2 regions of the Bradyrhizobium sp. USDA3516 genome follow, and region 2 is predicted to be linked to the other one. Evidence: predicted binding sites of a transcription regulator. Region 2 holds the regulator's gene; the other holds the start of a gene.
What was found. The regulator PhoB, encoded in region 2, activates phosphate uptake and scavenging genes when phosphate is short. The targets are predictions, from matches to a motif close to TGTCATNNANCTGTCAT.
Positions count from the first base shown of each region.

Region 1 (4,417 bases), on a different contig from region 2:
CGGCGGTGACCTGCGGCACGATGGCGAAGCGCATGCAGGCGAGCCAGCTCGCCCCGGTCGAGCGGATGCCCTCGACCGGCTTCATGTCGGCATTCTCCACGATCTCCGAGAACAGTTTTCCGAGCGCACCGGTGGAGTGGATCGCAATCGCCAGCACGCCTGCCATCGGTCCAAGCCCGAAGGCGATGACGAAGACGAGCGCGAAGACGATCCCGGGAACCGAGCGGGCGAATTCGAGCAGGCGCCGCACGACGAAGCGCAGCCAGGGCGCAGGCGAGGTGTTCTCGGCCGCGAAGAAATTGAGCGCAAAGGCGAAGGTCGCACCGATCAGCGTGCCGACATAGGAGATCAGCAGCGTCTCACCTAGCATCTTCAGCCATTTGCGCCAGCCCCAGAACCACTCGCCGACATCGGTCCAGACCCGCTGGCCGCTGTCGAGCGTGAGGATGCGGTCGAAATAACTGACGAAGTTGCCGAAATAGGTGAAAAGCGTGCGCAAATTCACTTCGGCGCCGATCGCGGCGAGAGCCAGCGCGGCGGCAAACACGCCCGCTCCCAACAGGAGACGAAGCCGCCTGCGTGAAACCGCCTGGCGATAGCCAGCGTTCAGCGCGGCGAGCTGCTGCTCGGGGAGGATCGAAACCGCTGTTGTCATCGGCCTGAGAAGGTCCCGTCAAAGAAAGAGCCGGGTCCATCGACCCGGCTCCAGGTGCCTCGTCCCGAAACTCAGGACGCCTTCTTCTTACGCAGTGTGTCGACGAACTTGATCAGCTCGATCGTGCCATCCCAGTCCTTGGTGGTGGCGTGATTAAACCCCTTCTTCTGGCCGTCCTGGAGGCGATCGAACGCCGCCTTGTCCTTCGTCGGCGCGTCGAAGAAGGCCTTCGCGATGGCCGCCTTGGCGTCGTCCGGCAAGTCGGAGTTGTAGGCGTAAGGACCGTTGATGATCGGCGCCGACTTGTGGATGATGCGGAAATCGTCCTTCTTCATCGGCGTGCCATCGGCGTTCTTCAGCATGCCCTTGGTCAGCATCTGCGCCAGTGTCGAATCGTCGTCGGTGGTCCACTGGTTGGCCGCGACGTCGACCGTTCCTTGCGACAACGCCAGCATCGCGTTCTCGTGGCTGCCGGTGAAGACGACCTTGCTGAAATAGCCCTCGGCATCGTGGATGCCCATCTTGTCGAGCTCGAAGCGCGGCACGTTGTTGCCGGAGGTCGAGTTCGGATCGACCAGGCCGAGGTTCTTGCCCTTGAGGTCGTCAATCTTCTTGTAGGTGCTGTTCGCCTTGACGAAGAACACCGAGTAGTAGCCGGTCGAGCCGTCGGCGTTGATGTCGTTGGCGAAGGCGTCGGTCTTGACGCCGGTGAGGCGGGCGCGGGCGAACGAAGCCGAGCCGTAGCTGGCAATGTGGATGTTGCCGGCGCGCTGGCCTTCGATGACGGCGGCGTAGTCGTTGGCAATGCGCAGCGTGACCTTCACGCCGAGCTCCTTCGACAGATAGCTCATGAACGGCGCCCAGCGCTCGGTGACGCCGGAGGCGTTCTCGGCCGGAACGACCGCGAAGGTCAGCTCCGGATATTTGGCCTTCCAGTCGCTCGCCGAAGCGGAGGCCGTGAACGCGAGCACGGCGGCGCCGGCAAGGATTAATCTGCGAGTGATCATGATACCCTCTTCATCGTTTGGGGTCGGTTGACGGAAAACTGGCAATTGAACAGGTGCGACGCGGCTCAGGCAGCCGCGGCGGTTCCGAGCGCCGGCACGCCGTCGGGCGCCGGGACAGGCAGCCCACCCATGACGTCGGCGGCTTCGAGATCGTACAGATCGCGTGCGACGTGATCGGTCAACGCGGACGGGGCGCCATCGAACACCACGCGACCCGCCGCCATGCCGATCAGGCGATCGCAATAGGTCCGCGCCAGATCGAGCGAATGCAGGTTGCAGATCACCGTGATGCCGAAATGCTTGTTGATGCGCAAAAGCGCATCCATCACGATCTTGGTGTTGCGCGGATCGAGCGAGGCGATCGGCTCGTCGGCGAGGATGATGTCGGGCTGCTGCACCAGCGCGCGGGCGATCGCGACGCGCTGCTGCTGGCCGCCGGAGAGCTGGTCGGCGCGCTGGGCCGCGAGCGAAGCGATGTCGAACTGCTCGAGCGCGGACATCGCCAGCGCCTTGTCCTGCTCGGGCCAGGCCTGCGACAGCGAGCGCCAGGCGGGCATGGTGGCGAGCCGACCCATCAGGACATTGGTGAGCACGTCGAGACGGCCGACCAGGTTGAACTGCTGGAAGATCATCGCCGAGCGGGCGCGCCACCGACGCAGCTCCTTGCCGCGCAGCGAGGTCACGTCGACGCCGTCGAACATGATGCGCCCGCCGGTCGGCGCCACGAGGCGATTGACGCTCCGCAGCAATGTCGACTTGCCGGCGCCGGATCGCCCGATCACCCCGACGAAGCCGCCGGGGGAAACTTGAAACGAAGCATCGTCCACCGCGGCTTTCGCGCCGAAGCGACACGTCAGGCCTTCAACCACCAGCATACAGGGGCTCCAGAGTAGCTGGAGCCAACCGCTAACGCCCGTGGTTAACACTTGTGTGACAGCGCTGTTGCAGTGCGTCCATCCTACGCAGATCATCCCCTGTCATCTCATTGTCATGACATCGTCATCCAGGCGCTCGAAGAGAAACGCCCGCCCTCGCACTTCGGATGCAACATGGCCGCCAAAGCTCTTTCGGTTCAGCCGACCGTCGATCCCTCGGCCAAGCTGCATGAGACCAGGCTCGGCGCCTACACCGAGGTCGGCGCGCGCACGATCCTGCATGAAGTGGCGATGGGCGATTACTCCTATGTCGTGAACGATGCGCAGATCACCTACACCACCATCGGCAAATTCTGCTCGATCGCGGCCATGACCCGCATCAATCCCGGCAACCATCCGATGCATCGCGCCACGCAGGCGCATTTCACCTACCGCTCCAGCGCCTATTTCGAGGGTGAAAGCGACGATTCCGAGTTCTTCGACTGGCGGCGACAGCATCACGTTCATATCGGCCATGACGTCTGGATCGGCCATGGCGCGATCGTGCTGCCGGGCCGCAACATCGGCACCGGCGCGGTGATCGCCGCCGGCGCGATCGTCACCAAGGACGTGCCGGCCTACGGCATCGTCGCCGGCAATCCGGCCCGCATCGTGCGGCGGCGGTTCTCGGAGGAGATCGCCGGCCGGCTTGCAAAGCTTGCCTGGTGGGACTGGGATCACGACAAGTTGCGCGAGGCGCTGCCCAATTTCCGCAAGCTCGGGATTGAAGATTTCCTCTCGACATACGAAGCACAAGCGAGCTCACTCGCCAATCCTCCTGCCAGCAAACGAAGCGCGGTCGCGTGACAGACACATTCATCGAAGGCGGCCGGGCCCTGATCGGCGCCGAACTCGTCGAAACCTCCCTTCTCATCTCCGGAACGGACATTGCAGAGGTCGATGCCTCTCGCAGCCGGGCGCGGCTGGCGCTGGATGCCCGTGACCTCCTGGTGCTGCCCGGCATCGTCGATCTGCACGGAGATGCCTTCGAGCGGCAGATGATGCCGCGCGCCGGCGTCGACTTTCCGATCGACGTTGCGCTCGCCGACAGCGACCGCCAGGCGATCAGCAACGGCATCACCACCGTGTTTCACGCCACGACCTGCTCCTGGGAGCCGGGCCTGCGCAGTGCCGACAATGCGCTCGGCCTGATGGAGGCGATCGAGCGGCAGCGTCCGCAATTCGCTGCCGATACCCGCTTCCACCTGCGGCACGAGACCTACAATCTCGATGCCGAAGCGGAGATCGCACAGTGGCTCAGCGAGGGCCGCGTCGACCTGTTCGCCTTCAACGATCATATGGACGGCGTCGTTGCCGACATCTCCAATCCGCGCAAGCGCAACCGCATGGTGGAGCGCACCGGTCTGTCGAGTGAAGCATTCGACCGGCTGGTCGAGCGCGTGGTCTCGCGTGCCGACGAGGTGCCCGCCTCGGTGTCACGCCTGGCCGCCGCGGCCCGCGGGGCCGAGGTGCGGATGCTCTCGCACGACGATGCGAGCCCGGCGATGCGCCGGGAATTTCGCGAGCTCGGCGCCTTGATCGCGGAATTTCCCATCAACGAGGAGACGGCGCAGGCTGCGGCCAGCCACGGCGATGCCATCGTCTACGGCGCGCCGAACGTCGTGCGCGGCGGCAGCCACACCGGCTGGACCAGGGCCTCCGACATGATCGCGAAAGGGCTCTGCTCGGTGCTGGCCTCGGATTATTATTATCCCGCGCAACTGCTCGCCGCGTTCCGCCTGGCCGCCGATGGCGTGGTGCCGCTGGCGCAGGCCTGGGATCTGGTCTCCGCCGGCCCGGCGCGCGCGACCGGGCTCACCGATCGCGGCCTGATCGCGGAG
Region 1 is NZ_JBYGYN010000003.1:391,524-395,940, forward strand. It holds gene phnE (phosphonate ABC transporter, permease protein PhnE) at 1-655, opposite strand, end outside; gene phnD (phosphonate ABC transporter substrate-binding protein) at 727-1,662, opposite strand; gene phnC (phosphonate ABC transporter ATP-binding protein) at 1,728-2,537, opposite strand; gene AC24YW_RS12130 (LbetaH domain-containing protein) at 2,712-3,383, shown strand; gene AC24YW_RS12135 (alpha-D-ribose 1-methylphosphonate 5-triphosphate diphosphatase) at 3,380-4,417, shown strand, end outside.
Region 1: a site for PhoB is predicted at 2,638-2,654, ahead of phnC (phosphonate ABC transporter ATP-binding protein). Genes of this name have one in related genera too.

Region 2 (4,417 bases):
CACGGCGCGCAACCTCAACTTCTACTACGGTGACCACCACGCGCTGAAGAACATCAACCTGACGCTCGGCACCAACCGCGTCACGGCGTTCATCGGCCCGTCCGGCTGCGGCAAGTCCACCCTGCTGCGCATCTTCAACCGGATGTACGACCTCTATCCGGGCCAGCGCGCAGACGGTCAGCTGTTGCTCGACCATACCAACATCCTCGACCCCAAGCTCGATCTCAACCTGCTCCGCGCCCGGGTCGGCATGGTGTTCCAGAAGCCGACGCCGTTCCCGATGACGATCTACGAGAACATCGCCTTCGGCATTCGTCTCTACGAGAAGATCTCCAAGTCCGAGATGGACGGCCGCGTCGAGAAGGCGCTGCGCGGCGGCGCGCTGTGGAACGAGGTCAAGGACAAGCTCAATGCCTCCGGCCTGTCGCTCTCCGGCGGCCAGCAGCAGCGCCTCTGCATCGCCCGCACCGTCGCGGTGCGGCCCGAGGTGATCCTGTTCGACGAGCCTTGCTCGGCGCTCGACCCGATCTCGACCGCCAAGGTCGAGGAGCTGATCCAGGAACTGTCCGAGAACTACACGATCGCGATCGTGACCCACAACATGCAGCAGGCGGCGCGCGTCTCCGACAAGACCGCCTTCATGTATCTCGGCGAGTTGATCGAGTTCGACGACACCAGCAAGATCTTCACGTCGCCGAGCGATCGGCGCACGCAGGATTACATCACCGGCCGGTTCGGCTGAGGAGACGGAACATGGGTTCTGAACATACCGTAAAGGCCTTCGACAGCGACCTTCAGGAGCTCACCCGCCTGGTCGCCGAGATGGGCGGCATCGCCGAGCGCATGATCGTCGATTCCGTCGACGCGCTGATCCGTCGCGACGTCGCGCTCGGCCAGCGCGTCGTCACCACCGACGGCGAGCTCGACGCGCTGCAGAAGCGCATCGAGGAGCGCGCCGTGCTCACCATCGCCCGCCGCCAGCCGATGGCCGTCGACCTGCGCGAGATCGTCGGCGCCATGCGCGTTGCGACCGATCTCGAGCGCATCGGCGATCTCGCCAAGAACATGGGCAAGCGCGTCGCGGCGCTGGAGACGGATTTCCATCCGCTCAAGCTGTTCCGCGGCCTGGAGCACATGACCGACCTCGTGCAGCAGCAGGTCAAGAGCGTGCTGGATGCCTACGCCGCGCACGACCTGCCGGCGGCGATGGCGGTGTGGAAGGGCGACGAGGAAGTCGACGCCATCTGCACCTCGCTGTTCCGCGAGCTCCTCACCTACATGATGGAGGATCCGCGCAACATCTCGTTCTGCATCCACCTGATGTTCTGTGCCAAGAACATCGAGCGGATCGGCGACCACGCCACCAACATCGCCGAGACCGTGTTCTACATGATCGAGGGCCAGGCGATCACCGACAAGCGGCCGAAGGGCGACATGACGACCTTCGCCACGACGGTGCCGAATACCTGACGACTTAAGGAGCTACGACCACATGGGCGCACGCATTATGGTGGTTGAGGACGAGGAAGCTCTCACCGAGCTTCTTCGCTACAACCTCGAAGGCGACGGCTATGACGTCGAGACGGTGATGCGCGGCGATGACGCCGACACCCGCCTCAAGGAGCACATTCCCGATCTGATCGTGCTCGACTGGATGCTGCCGGGCCTGTCGGGCATCGAGCTGTGCCGGCGGCTTCGGACCCGCCCCGAGACCAAGCAGCTGCCGATCATCATGCTCACCGCGCGCGGCGAGGAGAGCGAGAGGGTACGTGGGCTTGCCACCGGCGCGGATGATTACATCGTCAAGCCGTTCTCGGTGCCGGAGCTGCTCGCGCGTGTGAAGGGCCTGCTCAGGCGCGCGAGCCCCGAGCGCCTCGCCACCGTGCTCGCCTATGGCGACATCGAGCTCGACCGCGACAAGCGCCGCGTGGCGCGCTCGGGCCGGCCGATCGATCTCGGCCCGACGGAATATCGTCTGCTGGAGTTCTTCCTGGAGCATCCCGGCCGCGTATTCTCGCGTGAGCAGCTGCTCGACAGCGTCTGGGGCCGCGACATCTACATCGACGAGCGCACCGTCGACGTCCATATCGGCCGTTTGCGCAAGCTGCTCAATCTCGGCCGCGAGCAGGACCCGATCCGCACCGTGCGCGGCGCCGGCTACGCGCTGGACGATCGCTTCGCGAAGGCTGAGCAGACGTAAGATTTGGAGGCCGGGGGATTTGGCGGACTACCGCTACGATCCCGGCCGTCATCCCGTGGCGCGCGGAGCGCAAACCCGGGATCTCAGCGCGAGCGCTCGTCGCGATCGACCACAGCACCTCGTTTGGCGAAGACTCGGAGTGACCATCTCGCGCAACAATTGCGCCCTGTGGTAATGATCCCCGCGTGCGCGGGGATGACACCGAGTTGGTGGAGCCGTCAACGTGTGACGGCTGCGATCAGCTAGATCAACAAACTCACCGCGTGCCCGGCTTCGGGGCTGCGCGACGGCGGTCCGCTGCGGGCTGATAGGCCACGCGCGAATGCTGGGCGCAGTAGGGCAGGCCTGAGAGCGCCTTGCCGCCGCAGAAGAAGAAATCCGGGCTCGAGGGATCACCGACCGGCCAGTGGCAGGTCGCCTCGTTCAATTCCAGCAGCGACAGCCGCTGGCTCATCGGCACCACGTTGTCGTAGGTCACCGGCTCGGCTTCCAACTCGACCTCGAAGGCCTGCGCCAGCGCGGTGTTGCCGCGCGCGACGGGGCGGGTCACCCGCATCATGTGCTGTGCGGGCCGTGCCTTGCGCGGCCGCGGCGCTGCCGATGAAGGGCTCTTGGCGCGGCCGGACAGGCCGAGCCGGTGCACCTTGCCGATCACGGCATTGCGGGTCACATTGCCGAGCTCCGCTGCGATCTGGCTGGCCGAAAGTCCGGCCTCCCAGAGCTTCTTCAGCTGCTCGACGCGATCATCGGACCAGGTCAAAACCGTCATTGCACCCTTTCCCTCGCTGCGCGCCAGCCATCCTGGGGGCTTCGCAGCGAATGCTTAGCCTTGAAAAACCCGTGCCGTCAGAATCCCTTAAGGCTCGCCGGGCGCGCTCAAGACGCCCGAACGTTTACGCCGGTACATGAGGACTTCTGGGATCAGAACTGCTGCACGAGATGTCGTATCTGACAGCCCAAACGCTACAATATGGCGTGACTCCCGCGCAAGAGTCCGCCGACTCGCTTCCACATGTTCCGTGGTGAAAAACCCGCAAAATCGGCACCGCAAGACTACGGAATCAGTGTTTCGCGAGGCTTTCCGGGCGGCATTGACACCCGTCTTGCCAGGCATAAGATAGTGACACGTGCCGCCCTTAAAAGGCGGCACGTTTCGTTTTCCGGGGCCGGTCGATGGTGCGTTGCCCAATGCATGTCTCACACGGTCCGCAACATTTAAGTGACGTCATGACTAACAGCGCAGCGCCGCATTTGCTCCCCGTTTTCGCCAGGGCCGACCTCGGTTTCGAGCGCGGCGAAGGCTGCTGGCTGATCGCGACCAATGGCGAGCGCTATCTCGATTTCACCTCGGGCGTGGCGGTGAATGCGCTCGGCCACGCCCATCCCGCGCTCGTCAAGGCGTTGCAGGAGCAGGCGACCAAGCTCTGGCACATGTCGAACCTGTTCCAGAGCCCTGACGGCGAGAAGCTCGCGAGCCGCCTCTGCAACGAGAGCTTCGCGGACTTCGTGTTCTTCTGCAATTCCGGCGCCGAGGCGCTGGAGGGCGTGATCAAGCTGGTGCGCCACCATCATTTCTCGAAGGGGCATCCGGAACGTTACCGCATGATCACCTTCGAGGGTGCCTTCCATGGCCGCACGCTGGCGACGCTCGCCGCCACCGGGTCTGCGAAATATCTCGAGGGCTTCGGTCCGCCGATGGACGGCTTCGATCAGGTGCCGCATGGCGACCTCGATGCCGTGAAGAAAGCGATCGGCCCGCACACCGCCGGCATTCTCATCGAGCCGATCCAGGGCGAGGGTGGCGTTCGTGCCGCACCTCACGCCTTCTTGAGGGCGCTGCGCGAACTCTGCAACGAGCGCGGCCTGTTGCTCGCCTTCGACGAGGTGCAGACCGGCATGGGCCGCACCGGCGAGCTCTTTGCCTACAAGCGCACCGGCGTCACACCGGACGTGATGTCGCTCGCCAAGGCGCTCGGCGGCGGCTTCCCGATCGGCGCGGTGCTGGCGACCGCGGACGCGGCAGAAGGCATGGGCCCTGGCTCGCACGGCTCGACCTTCGGCGGCAATCCGCTCGCGATCTCGGCCGCCAACGCTGTGCTCGACGTCATGCTCAAGCCCGGCTTCTTCGACCACGTGCAGAAGATGTCGCTGCTGCTCAAGCAGAAGCTCGCCTCGGTAATCGATCGTCATCCCGATGTCGTCAGCGAGGTGCGCGGC
Region 2 is NZ_JBYGYN010000002.1:858,479-862,895, reverse strand. It holds gene pstB (phosphate ABC transporter ATP-binding protein PstB) at 1-742, shown strand, start outside; gene phoU (phosphate signaling complex protein PhoU) at 754-1,470, shown strand; gene phoB (phosphate regulon transcriptional regulator PhoB) at 1,493-2,200, shown strand; gene AC24YW_RS09930 (GcrA family cell cycle regulator) at 2,457-2,969, opposite strand; gene AC24YW_RS09925 (acetylornithine transaminase) at 3,428-4,417, shown strand, end outside.